2 regions of the Pseudoclavibacter endophyticus genome follow, and region 2 is predicted to be linked to the other one. Evidence: predicted binding sites of a transcription regulator. Region 2 holds the regulator's gene; the other holds the start of a gene.
What was found. Region 2 encodes HspR, which represses chaperone genes until heat shock. Its sites were predicted from a motif close to AAGTTGAGTCNNNNNGACTCAACTT; they were not measured.
Positions count from the first base shown of each region.

Region 1: the regulator HspR is predicted to act here: its motif matches at 2,058-2,082, upstream of F8O04_RS07530 (Hsp20/alpha crystallin family protein).

Region 1 covers NZ_WBJY01000001.1:1,680,153-1,686,488, reverse strand. Annotated here, with positions in the region: gene F8O04_RS07565 (hypothetical protein) at 1-31, opposite strand, end outside; tRNA gene F8O04_RS07560 (tRNA-Val) at 222-293, opposite strand; tRNA gene F8O04_RS07555 (tRNA-Cys) at 400-470, opposite strand; tRNA gene F8O04_RS07550 (tRNA-Gly) at 573-645, opposite strand; tRNA gene F8O04_RS07545 (tRNA-Val) at 978-1,050, shown strand; gene F8O04_RS07540 (UbiA prenyltransferase family protein) at 1,105-1,320, shown strand; gene F8O04_RS14795 (hypothetical protein) at 1,317-1,514, shown strand; gene F8O04_RS07535 (pyrimidine dimer DNA glycosylase/endonuclease V) at 1,511-1,939, shown strand; gene F8O04_RS07530 (Hsp20/alpha crystallin family protein) at 2,203-2,631, shown strand; gene F8O04_RS07525 (hydroxymethylglutaryl-CoA synthase) at 2,756-3,928, opposite strand; gene F8O04_RS07520 (hydroxymethylglutaryl-CoA reductase) at 3,925-4,977, opposite strand; gene fni (type 2 isopentenyl-diphosphate Delta-isomerase) at 5,021-6,103, opposite strand; gene F8O04_RS07510 (phosphomevalonate kinase) at 6,093-6,336, opposite strand, start outside.
Region 2 covers NZ_WBJY01000001.1:369,431-375,766, forward strand. Annotated here, with positions in the region: gene dnaK (molecular chaperone DnaK) at 1-544, shown strand, start outside; gene F8O04_RS01600 (nucleotide exchange factor GrpE) at 547-1,365, shown strand; gene F8O04_RS01605 (DnaJ C-terminal domain-containing protein) at 1,525-2,532, shown strand; gene F8O04_RS01610 (heat shock protein transcriptional repressor HspR) at 2,648-3,100, shown strand; gene F8O04_RS01615 (HNH endonuclease family protein) at 3,141-3,905, opposite strand; gene F8O04_RS01620 (SDR family oxidoreductase) at 4,000-4,755, shown strand; gene F8O04_RS01625 (S8 family peptidase) at 4,837-6,336, shown strand, end outside.

The DNA.
Region 1 (6,336 bases), 1.3 Mb from region 2:
CGCGCGCGGTGCTGTCGGACTGCTGGGTCATGGCACCCTCCGCGGTTCCAAAGTGGCCGGGTCGTCGAGGCGCGCGGCCATCGCGCCGGGCAATCGTACGCCCGCTTCGCGATATATCGCGTGTGAGGATGCTGGGTGCCGACGGTGACCCGGTTGGTCACCGAGGTGCGAGACGACGCAGAAAAGCCCCCTGGCTTGTCCGCCAGGGGGCTTTCCATCCGTGCGCGATACTGGGATCGAACCAGTGACCTCTTCCGTGTCAGGGAAGCGCGCTACCGCTGCGCCAATCGCGCATACCTCCGCTGAACCGCCAGTTCTGCCGAACGCCGTCAGTAGAGATGTGCTCTGTGATGCTGTTGTCAGGTGCGTTACCGCAAGCTGCTCCCGAGGGAGCGGCCGAGGTGACGACGGGATTCGAACCCGTGTACGCGGCTTTGCAGGCCGCTGCCTCGCCTCTCGGCCACGTCACCGTGTGGGTTTTCATACCCGTGCTTCACGACTGAGCGGGACCGCTTGGCCTGCGTGCTTTCGCCGCAGTCAAACTGGTCCCGCTGCAGTGCATGTCACACTCGAGCGGATGACGAGACTCGAACTCGCGACCCTCACCTTGGCAAGGTGATGCGCTACCAACTGCGCTACATCCGCATGCTCCGACGTGGTCGGCGTTGCTCGGTTTCCCGGGCTTCGCATCCCTCGTTCAGCGCGTCATTGACTCTAACGGAAGTTCCACGGCTTCGCAAAACCACCCCGGCCGCGAGTACGCAAACCCCAGATCACCGTCGGGAAAATTGCTGTTCACACCGGTGTCATTCACCCGCTTCGCACCGTTCAATCACGCGACCACCCCGTGCGTTCACGTCTGCCATCCGGACACTGCCTCATCGACGGCGGTCAGTGCGACACGCACGGGCGAGCCGGACTCGCCCGCGCACCGATCGTGTGGCAAGATGATTCGTCGTTGCGCTTCACGCGCATCTGGGCGATTGGCGCAGCTGGTAGCGCGCTTCCTTCACACGGAAGAGGTCGTCGGTTCGAGCCCGGCATCGCCCACCCAAGCATTCTTACGGGAACACGACATCGAGAGATCGAGCGGGTTCCCGTTTGGTGTCTTTGCTTCCCCCGCTGCTGCTGTTCGCGTCGTGGCCCGGTCCGCTCGCCGTGCTCATCGCCCTTCCCGCTTCCTCAACTGCGCCCTCCTGGTGCGTGTCTGATGGGACCTCCGCCGTCACCAACCGTGCCTGGCGGCGCTTCGTCGCGCCGGACTTCTTCGCCAGTTTTCTCACTACGCTCCTGCTGATCATCGAATGGAGCAACGCATGACCGACCATTCCCACACGCCGCATTCTCGCGGCCGCCTGCGCGAGCACGATTCGGCGTTCAACGTCGCCTCCGGCGTGCTCGTGGATACCTTTGTGGTGCGAACCTTGGTCGTACCCGTGTTTTCCGACATTGGGTGCTCGATCCGGCGGCGGTCTTCGAAGCTGAGCCCGAGCCACACCGCGCACCCGCGATGAGGCTCTGGTCGTTGCATCCGCAGCACCTGGATCGGGCGGGCCTCGTCGCCGGATGGCGCGAAGCCCTGCTTGCCCAGGCGGTGCTCGCCGGGCGAACGAAGGGTTATCGGCATCACCCGCAGTTGGTGCGCTTCACGGCGACGCCCAAGCCCCTGGAGTCAATCGGGGCGTTCTTGTCCGGTCTTCGGGATGAAGCGGAGCTGCGCGGGTACCAATTCGACGCGAGCCGGATTCTCGAACCCGCCGCCGAGGTCGCACAGATCCCCGTTACGCAGGGTCAAATCACCTTCGAATGGCATCACCTGGGCAAAAAACTGATGCGTCGAAGTCCGGAGGATGCCCACCGCTGGGAGCACTCCGGCCCGTCCCCACACCCTCTCTTCATCGTCGTTTCCGGCGAGATGGAACGCTGGGAGCGACCATGAGTCGCTCACCAAGGATCGAATGGGCGCGACGCAGGGTGCCATGACATGGACGATCCCGCTTGTCGCCGGCGGTTGCCTGATCGTCCGTGGAGTTCCCGCTGATCACGGGATCCAGCGAACATTGAGTGCATCTCTATCAAGTTTTGAACCTTCGCGGCCTGCGGCGTCGCATAATGGAGCCACCTGCAAAGGAACCGAGTGGATGGGTGTCCCTCGGGTAATCGCGCCACACGCGGCGCTGACGGAGAAGGAGTGATTGAGAGTTGTCGAACACCATGCTGATGAACCCGTTCCGCGACATCGAGCGCTTGCTCTCTGACGCGGCGCGGCCTTCGGGGACCTTCGCGATGCCCATGGACGTCTTCCGTGACGGCGAGAACTTCGTCGTCAAGGTCGACCTGCCCGGTGTCGCCCCAGAGTCCATCGACGTCGACGTCGAGGACCGCACGCTGACCATCCGCGCGGAACGCCGCGACGAGGAGCAGCGTGAAGGGTTCGAGTGGCTCGTTCGCGAGCGCCCGGCGGGGAGCGTCGCCCGCCAGATGACGCTCGGCACGAGCCTCGCGACCGACCGCATCTCGGCGTCGTTCGAGGACGGCGTGCTTCGCGTCACCATTCCGGTTGCCGAAGAGGCGAAGCCGCGGAAGATCAGCATCGAACGCGGCGGAAGCAGAACGCAGCTCACGAGCTAGCACGGTCCGCGCGGTGGCTGACGCCGCGGAGCGCTCGTGCGCTGTGGGCGGCCGACTCACCCGGGGCTCGAGGTCGGTGACCTCGAGCCCCGTTTCGTCGGCGCGGGGCGGCTCCGCCCGGGCCCTAGGCGGTGCGCTCGTACTGCCGCGCGCGGCCGCGAAGACCGGCGAAGCGGAACGGCCCCGTCGTCACGCGCGGCGTCTCGACGTCCCCGTCGTCGGTGCCGATCGCGGCGTGGAGCGAACGATACGTCGCGACGTCGATGCGCGTGCGAGCATCCATCGCCGCGGCCGCCCGGGCCGGGTCGAGCGTCGCCCGGTACCCTGGCTGCACGATGCCGGTGAAGAGCTCGCTGACCGCGCCGGATCCGTAGCTGAAGAAGCCGAGGCGGGCGCCCTCGAGGCCGCGCGCGGCACCCCGTCCCTCATCGAGGTCCAGCAGCGCGGCGAGTGCGCCGTAGATGGACGCCGTGTAGGTGTTCCCGATGCGCCGGTTGTAGGCGAAGCTCGACTCGAGCGTTGACTCGTCGAGGGGCGCTCCCGTGACCTTTGCGAGGTGGCGGTGCCCCTTGCGGGCCATCTTCGTGAACGGCTGGTGGTAGAGGAACCGTTCGATCTCGCCGATCGGCGCGCCGCCGCGCGCGGCGAAGTCGCTCCACGCCTGATGCAGGGCGTCGAGGTACGCGGTGACCGACAGTGCGCCGTCGACGACCGCGGTCGTCGAACCGTTCGGCCGCCAGAAATCGTCGACGTCGGTCGTGCTGACCCCGGAGACGGGCTCGATGGCGACGAGCGCAGGGTCGGTGCTCACGAGGAACGCGACGGCACCGGCCCCCTGCGTCGGCTCCCCCGACGAATCGAGCTCGTAGCGGGCGATATCGCTCGCGATCACGAGCACGCGCTCGTCGGGGTTGCGGGCGATCATGCCGGCGGCCATCTGGAGGGCCGCCGTCGCGCTGTAGCAGGCCTGCTTGAGCTCGACGACGCGCACGGTCGGCGAGAGTCCGAGCAGACGGTGTACGAACACGCCCGCCGACTTCGACTGGTCGACGCCCGTCTCGGTAGCGAAGAGCAGCGTGCGGATGCCGCCGGTTCCGTTGCGTTCGAGGATGGGCGCCGCGGCCTCCGCCGCCATGGTGACGATGTCCTCGTCCGGTGCAGCAACGCTCATCTCGTCCTGCCCGAGGCCGATGCGGTACTTGTTGGGGTCGATGCCGGCATGCTCGGCGAGGTCGCCGAGGTCGAGCACGTGGTGCGCGGTGGCGAGTTGGATGTCGTGAATGCCGATCTCAGTCATGCCTGCTCCTTCTGGGCTCGCTCGAGCTGCACGTGGGCGCGCATGAGCTCGCCGGGGTTCGTCTGCGCGGCGAGCAACGAGAGCTCGCCGCAGAGCACCGTCGCCGCGATGAGGCCCGCGAGCCGTCGCGCGTTCTCGCCCGGTTCGCGCGGCTCGCGGCAGCCGAGCCGCTCGAGTGCGGCCTCGACGCCGGTGAGGTGCTTGCCGTTGCCGACCGTTCCGACGATGAGGTGCGGCAGCTGGCATGAGAAGTACAGATCGCCGTCGCGGTTCTCGGCGTAGGTTATGCCCTGCGAGCCCTCGACGATGTTGGCCGCGTCCTGCCCCGTCGCGAGGTAGAAGGCGAGCAGCATGTTCGCGTAGTGGGCGTTGCCAGAGCGCAGCGCCCCCGCGATGGTCGACCCCACGAGGTTCTTGCGCACGACGAGGTCGCACATGCGCGCTGCGGTCGTGCGCAGCTGCTGCTCGACGAGTTCGCGCGGGATGAGGATGTCGGCGACGGCGCTGCGGCCGCGGCCCAAGATGCCGTTGACCGCCGTCGCTTTCTTGTCGGAGCAGTAGTTGCCGGAGATCGAGCCGTACTCGAGTCCCGACTCCCACGAGCGCACCAGCGCGATGAGCGCGTCCGCGGCGTTCGTCACCATGTTGTGGCCCGACGCGTCGCCCGTCGCGAACGCGAAGCGGATGAACAGCAGGTTGCCGACGATCTCGCTGTGCACCTCGAGCAGCCGGGCGTAGGAGCTTTGCGCGGAGACGGCTGCGGCGAGCTCGTCCTGGCGTTCCCTGATGCGCTGCGCGGCCGCGTGAGCCTGTGCGGCGTTGGTCGCGGTCAGGATGACCGAGCGCGTCATGCGCTCATCGACGACCGTGACCTGGATGCCTCCCTCGACGAGGCGGGAGATGCGCGCGCCGCGGCCGACCGATGGCCACAGCGGCGTCTCGTACGTCGCGAGGGGCACGCGCACCTCGTCGTCGACGGCGTTCCCGCTCACGCGGATCGGGCCGACCCAGCTGGTCGGGATCGGGGTGACCTCGGTTGCGCTCAACATGGTCATACCTCCAGGTCGCTTCGTGCGTTCCGTTTCACAACTCTCACCGCGCGCTCGGTGCGTCGGGCGCCCGGCGGCGGGTGGGGTCGATCCCCCGCAGCTCGCAGAACTCGCGCACGCGTCCGCGCACGAGCACGTCGTGCGACGCGAGCTCGGCGACAGTCTCGGCGCCGAGCATCGCGAGCAGCTGAGCGAGCTGGGTGCGCCATGCGCCGATCACCTGAACGGCACGGGTCTCGCTCTGCATCGCCGCGCGAAGGAAGACGCCGGCGACGCCGACCGCGTCGGCCCCCAGCGCGAGCGCGCGGACGGCGTCCAGCGGCGTGCGAACCCCGCCGGAGGCGAGCAGGGCCGGCAGCACGCCCCGGCCCTCGAGCAAGCACTCGACCGCCGACTGGCCATACCCGGCGAGATAGGCGAAGTCACCGGTATCGCGGCGGTCGTTCTCGATGCGCGCGAAGTCGGTGCCGCCCCGCCCGGCGACATCCGCGACGCGCACGCCGAGGTCGCGCAGCCGGTGCAGCGTTCGCCGGCTGAGCCCAAACCCGACCTCCTTCACGAACACCGGAACGGGCGACGCGGCGACGATCGCCTCGATGAGCGGGGCCCAACCCGAGAAGTCGCGCGCGCCCTCCGGCATGACCGTCTCCTGCACGGCGTTGAGGTGCACCTGCAGCGCATCCGCCTCGAGGAGTTCGATGGCTCGCAGCGCCTCGTCGGCGCTGCGCCCGGCGCCGAGGTTGGCGATGACGATGCCGTCGGGGTTTTCGTCGCGGAGCACCCGGAAGGTCCGCGCCGTTTCGGGGTCGTCGAGGGCGACGCCGACTGATCCAGATGCCACGGGCATGCCGTGCTCGCGCGCCGCGACGGCGAGGGCGCGGTTGATGCGCTCCGAGCCGGCCGACCCCCCGGTCATGCCGTTGATGAAGAGCGGAACGGGCCAGCGCCAGCCGTCGATGCTGGTGTCGAGGCACACGCGCTCCGCGTTCACGCCGTCGAGCGCGTGGTGCACGAGCTCGACGTCGTCGAAGTCGTTGGCGGCCGCGGGCGACTGCGACGAGGCGAGCTCGATGTGCTCGTCCTTGCGGCGTGAGGCCTGTGACGGCCCCTGGCGGTCAGCGCTCATGCTGGTCTTTCTCCGTCGGGTGCACGGTGAGCTCGAGCGGCCGGATGCCCGCGGCGCGCCACGCGTCGTGCATCGCGTCGGCGTCGACGTGGCCCGGTGCCAGCACGATGCCGCAGTCGCCCCCGCCGGCGCCCGAGGGTTTGCCCGCCGCTCCGCCGCGCTCGGCGCTGTCGCAGAGTCTCCGCAGCGTCGGCGTCTCGATCTCGATTCCGGTCGCGTCGCCGAGCGCCTGC
Region 2 (6,336 bases):
CGGCGTGCCGCAGATCGAGGTCACCTTCGACATCGACGCGAACGGCATCGTGAACGTCACGGCGAAGGACAAGGGCACCGGTGCCGAGAAGAACATCCGTCTCGAGGGCGGCTCGGCCCTGCCCAAGGAGGACATCGAGCGCATGGTTCGCGAGGCTGAGGAGCACGCGGCCGAGGACAAGAAGCGCCGCGAGGCCGCCGAGACCCGCAACGTCGCCGAGACGACGGCGTACCAGGTCGAGAAGGTCATCTCGGAGAACGACGAGAAGCTGCCCGCCGACGTGAAGAACGAGGTGCAGGCCGACGTCGACGCCCTCAAGACGGCCCTCGCGGGTGACGACGACGAGGCCGTGAAGTCGGCCCTCGACAAGCTCAATGTGAGCCAGTCGAAGCTGGGCCAGGCGATCTACGAGCAGGAGCAGGCGGCCCAGGCGCCGACGGGCGATGCGCCGTCAGACGCCGGGACGACCGAAGCGGCGGGCGACGACGACATCGTCGACGCCGAGGTCGTCGATGACGAGGACGACAACAAGGACGCGCGATAGCCGTGAGTGACGAGAACCGTAACGAGCGACGCGACCACGACACGGGTGGCGAGCGCAGTGAGCCGATCGTGAACGACAAGCGGCGGATCGACCCGGAGACGGGCCAGGTGCGCGGCGGGCCCGCGGCCGAGCAGCCGCAGCCTGCCCCCGCCGGTGAAGCGGGCGCCGAGTCCGGTGCGCCGGATGCTTCGGGCGAGGCTCCGGATACCGGTGCAGACGCCGCGGCGGCCGCGGAGTCGGCGGCTGGCTCGGAAGACGCGGCAGATGCGGACTCGCAGGTGATCGACGACGAGCTGGAACGGCTCATCGCCGACGCGCGCGCCGTGGAGGAGGCCGGGACGGCGAGCGCCGTCGACGACGAGTCGCGGGGCGAGCCCGACACGGGGCAATCCGCCGACGCGGCTCGCGCCGACGCGACCCTCGCCGACCTGCAGCGGGTGACGGCCGAGTACGCCAACTACCGCCGCCGCACGGAGCAGGAGAAGATCGCGGCCCGTGAGGCGACGACGGGCGAGGTGCTGCGAGCGCTGCTGCCCGTCCTCGACGACCTCGACCGGGCGGAACAGCACGGCGACCTTCCCGAGGAGGGCGCCGTCGCCGTCATCGCGAGCAAACTGCGGGCGTCGGTCGAGAAGCTCGGCCTCGTCGCGTACGGCGACAAGGGCGAGCGGTTCGACCCGACCGTCCACGAGGCGATCGCCCAACTGCCGAGTCCCGAGGCTGAGGCGGACACCATCGCCGATGTGGTGGAGCGCGGCTATCGCGTCGGCGACCGCATCGTCCGTGTCGCGAAGGTCGCGGTGTTCGTCGCCGCGAGCTGAGCCACGGCGGTCGCGTCTCCGCGGCCGCCGGGTGAACGAGCGGCCAGGCTCGGGAACCCTGCGAGACCGCGCGGGGGCGCGAGCGCACCTCGAGCATCCGGAGCATCGGCGTGAGGGGCCCGCCAAGGCGGGCCCCTCACGTGTCGAGAAAGGAACGACATGGCGAGCCAAGACTGGTTCGAGAAGGATTTCTACGCGGTGCTCGGCGTCAGCAAGGACGCTTCGGAGCAAGAGCTCAAGCGGGCCTACCGCAAGCTGGCCCGTGACTACCACCCCGACCAGAACCCCGGAGACCCCGAGGCGGAGCGCAAGTTCAAAGACGTTTCCGAGGCGTACTCGGTGCTCTCGGACCCGAAGGATCGCGCCGAGTACGACCAGGTGCGGGCGATGGGCGGCGGTGCCCGGTTCACCTCGTCGGGTGGCGGTGCCGGGTTCGAGGACGCCTTCGGCGGGATGTTCAACCGCGGCGGTGCGAGCCAGCAGTACTCGAACGAAGACCTGGAAGACCTGCTCGGGTCGATGTTCGGCGGCGGTCACGGCGGCTTCGGCCCCGGGTCCTTCGGGACGGCCGGTCGACCGGCCGGGTTCGGGACGCCCGGCACGGGCGGCCCGCGGAAGGGACGCGACCAGACGGCCTCGACGACGCTCTCGTTCGCGACCGCCATCCGCGGCGACACCGTCACGCTGCAGACGGGCGAGGGGCGCACGATTACGGTGCGCATCCCCGCCGGCGTCGAGGACGGCCAGAAGATCAGGCTCAAGGGGAAGGGTGCGCCCAGCCCGAATGGTGGCCCGCCAGGCGACCTGCTGCTGCAGGTGTCCGTGCGGTCGCACCCCGTCTTCGGTCGCGACGGCGACAACCTGACGATCGACGTGCCCGTCACCTTCGCCGAGGCGGCGAAGGGCGCCACGGTCGAGGTCCCCACCTTCGGCGGCGATCCCGTGAAGGTGCGCGTGCCCGCGGGTTCGCAAAGCGGCAAGAAGCTGCGCGTGAAGGGCCGCGGTGTCACCACCAAGCGCGGGACGGGCGACCTGCTCGTGACCCTCACGATCGCGGTTCCCACGCACCTCACGAAGGGCATGGAGGAAGCGCTCGATGCCTTCGTCGCGGCGTCGCCGGCGGAATCGCCGCGCGACGACCTCATGCGCCGCGCGACGCAGGAGTAGAACGATCGTGGCAGGCGTGGTTCGCTGGTGGTCGGCGGCGCCGGATGCCGCGCATGGGCTGGATGCTGCGCACCCGGTACGAGGAACGTGGCCGCGAGCGATGGGAGGGTGACGGATGGCAGAGCGCATGCCGCTGGACGAAGACGCGCCGATCTTCGCGATCGCGATGGCCGCCGAGCTCTCGGGCCTCCACCCGCAGACGCTGCGGCAGTACGACCGGATCGGCCTCGTGTCGCCCAAGCGGACAGCCGGGCGCGTGCGGCGCTACTCCCTTCGCGACGTGGGCCAGCTCCGCGAGGTCGCCGAGCTGTCGCAGCAGGGCGTCTCCCTCGAGGGCATCAGCCGCATCCTGGCCCTGCAGCGCGAGAATGACGACTTGCAGCGGCGAGTGCGCGCCCTCGAGAGTGAACTCGCCAACGAGCGGCTCGCGCGGCGCGGCGGCCGAGTCTTCGCCGCCGGGGCCGAGGGCGACGTCGTATCGCTCATGCACGGCCGGCGGGCAGAGCGCCGCACGGGCGTCGTGCTCTATCGTCCGGTGCTGCCGATCGCCGACGACCGCGACGAGTAGTCGTCGGCCGGCTCACGGGCCCCGCCCGTCGCCCCTTGGCTCAGGGAACGGCCTCGCGGCAGGCCGCGAGCACGCCGTGCATCGCGTCGTGCTCGGACTGCGTGACCCACAGGCCGTATGTGGCCTTGACGGCGATCTGCCGGGAAACGTACGTGCAGTGGTAGTCCTCGTCGGGCGGGAGCCACTGCGACGCATCCGACGCCTGCTTGTCGTCGTTCGCCCAGCCCGCCGTCGGCTGAAGGTTGAGCGGGTCATTGGCGAACGCGACGCGCTCTTCGTACGCCAGGTCTTGCGCGCCCGTTCGCCAGGCGTTGTAGAGCGCCACGACGTGGTCGATCTGCACGTGCTCGCTCGTTCGCGGGCCCCGTTCGAATGCGATCGTCTCGCCCGTGTAGGGGTCGTCCAACACGCCGGAGGCGACGCGGCACCCGTCGGCGAGCAACTCCGCGTGGGCGAGCGCCTGCTGCAGCGCGTCATTGCGAGCGTCGCAGCCGTTGCCATCGGGATCACCCCAGCCGTCACCGAACGACCCGACGCGATCGAAGCGGCCGTCCCATTCCGTGCGCGGCGCGATCGCGATGCCGTCGAGTACGTCGGCAGCCGCCTCGGCGAGGCCCACCGGGTCGGCGTCGCCGCCGGCCGCCGCGACCTGCTCGACGAGTTCGGCCGGCGTTGCGGCGGGCGCGTCGGCGAGCGGAGCGGCCGAACAGCCGGCGAGCAGGGCGACGGCCGCGCAGATCGCCGCGACCGTCGACATGGCGGTGGATGCTCGCGCGCCGCCCACGCGCTGCTCACGTCGTGACATGGGCGTGCGCCCTCCCGCTGGACGTCGACCGATTAGTGTGGCCCCGTACCACCTGGCCATCCCTCATCGATTGTGGCACGACGAAGGGCAGCGAATGAGCGACGGAATGCCGGGCCGAGTCGAGACCTCGCGTGCGACTGCGGCCGTCGAACGGCCGGTCGCGCTCGTGACCGGCGCGACGCGGGGCATCGGGCGGGCCATCGCGATCGACCTCGCGCGCACGCACCGCGTCATCGTCGGCGGCCGCGACCCCGAGACGGTCGGCGCGCTCGTCACCGAGCTCGGCGACGCAGCGCCGTTCGCCGTCGACCTCGCCGACGAAGCGCACGTCGCCGCGGCCGTTGCAGGCCTGGCGGACGGGGCGGGCGCCGACGGCATCGACGTGCTCGTGCACTCCGCGGGCGTCATCGGCCCCATCGCCCCTGTCGCGGCGAGCGACCGCGCCGAGTTCCGCCGCATCCTCGAGCTCAACGTCGTCGCCGTCGCCGACCTGACGGCGCGGCTGCTGCCCGCCCTGCGGGCGCGGCGTGGGCTCGTCGTCGCGATCAACAGCGGTGCCGGCCACAACGCCGGCCCTCGCTCGAGCGTGTACGCCGCGTCGAAGTTCGCGCTGCGAGCGGTCACCGACTCCCTCCGCGCGGAGGAGGCGCCGAACGGCGTTCGCGTCACCTCGATTCATCCCGGCCGCGTCGGCACCGACATGCAGCGCGAGCTGCGCGCCGCCGAGGGCGGCGAGCATGAGCACGAGCGCTACCTCGAGCCCGACTCGGTCGCGGCGACGGTGCGCGTCGCCGTCGACCTTCCGCCGTCCGCATCGGTCCATTCGCTCTCGGTTCGTCCGTTCGGATGAACGGGGTCGCGTCTCGGGGGTGACGCACGGCCGGCATCCCGGTGCGACGCTGGAACTCTCGCACCGCATCGAAGGACGTCCATGCACCCCCGAACCAGCGCCACGGCCAGGCCGAACACGCGCGCGCGAGCGCTGCGCGCATCCGCGGCACTCGCCGCCGCCACCGCACTCGTCGCCGGTCCCGTGCTGCCGGCGATGGCGGCCGATGAGCTCGAGCCGGTGCCGCCCCCGCTGACCACACCGGCGCAGGACGGCACGTGGTATTTCGATCACTTCGGCATCGGCGGGCTGCACGAGGAGGGTGTCACGGGCGAGGGCGTCAAGGTCGCGGTCATCGACTCGCCCATCAACCCGGACGCCCCGGACCTCCGCGACGCCAACCTCGAGCTCATGACCTCGGGAATCTGCGCGAACGGCTACGACGGCGTCTCCACCGAGGACGAGGCGAGCCACGGCACCGCCATGACGTCGGTCATCGTCGGCACCGACGCGGGCGCGGACGGGGAGCGGGGGGTGCCGGGGGTTGCCCCCGGAGCGACGGTGCTGCATTACGGCCTGCTCATGAGCCCGAGCAGCACGGGCTGTGACGCAACGCTCGCCGACGCCGTCCGCGACGGCATCGAGCACGGGGCGAAGATCTTCTCGATGTCGTTCGGTTGGCCCGACCACGACGATCTCGTCGAGGCCGCGCGTATCGCGCACGAGGGCGGCGCGATCGTCGACATCGCGGTCGCCAACGAATCGCTCGACGCGCTCGACCCCGAAAGCGACATCAACGGCGTCGTCACGGTCGAGAACATCGACCCCGAGGGCAACTCCGATGGCCGCGAAGTCATCAGCTCTGATCTCGCGGTGGTCGCGCCCGGCGCCGGCATCCGCTCGCCAGATCGCGGTGAGGACGGCGACTGGGAGGGCTACCGGCTGTCAGTCGGGACCTCGCCGGCTACCGCGTGGGTGAGCGGCGTGCTTGCGCTCGCGTGGGCGAAGTGGCCGGAGGCGACGAACAGCCAGCTCATCCAATCGCTCATTCGCAACACCTCGAACGGCTGGGAAGAACTGGCCCGGACCGACCAGGAGGGCTTCGGGCTCGTCTCGCCGCAGAACCTCGCGATCGTCGACCCCACGCAGTATCCCGATGAGAATCCGCTGCTGCGCGATGACCCCAACGCCGAGCCCCTCTGGAGCGATCTGATGGGCGAGACCGCCCCGACCGAGTGGGAGTTCACCGACGCCGGGGTCGGGCCAGGCACCTCGATTCCCACGGCCGTGCCCACGAAGCAGCCGACCATGTGGATCACGAGCGAGCCGGGCAAGGGCATTGTCGGCGGCGGGCTCGGCCTCGTCGCGCTCGGGTCAGCGGCGGCCGCGCTCGTGCTGCTGCGACGCGGCCGGCGCGGCACGCGCGTTGCCGGGCCGCTCGCGCCCTTCGGCCCGCCGACCGCCGCCGCGGGGCCACCGTTCGCGGGCGCAGGCGCAGGCGGTTTCGGCCCCGGCGTGCTCGGTGGCGGATTCGGCTGGGGCGCGCCTGCCGGGCCGAACGTCCCCGCATCCGCCGGCATGGCGCCCGCGCCGGGCCCTGCG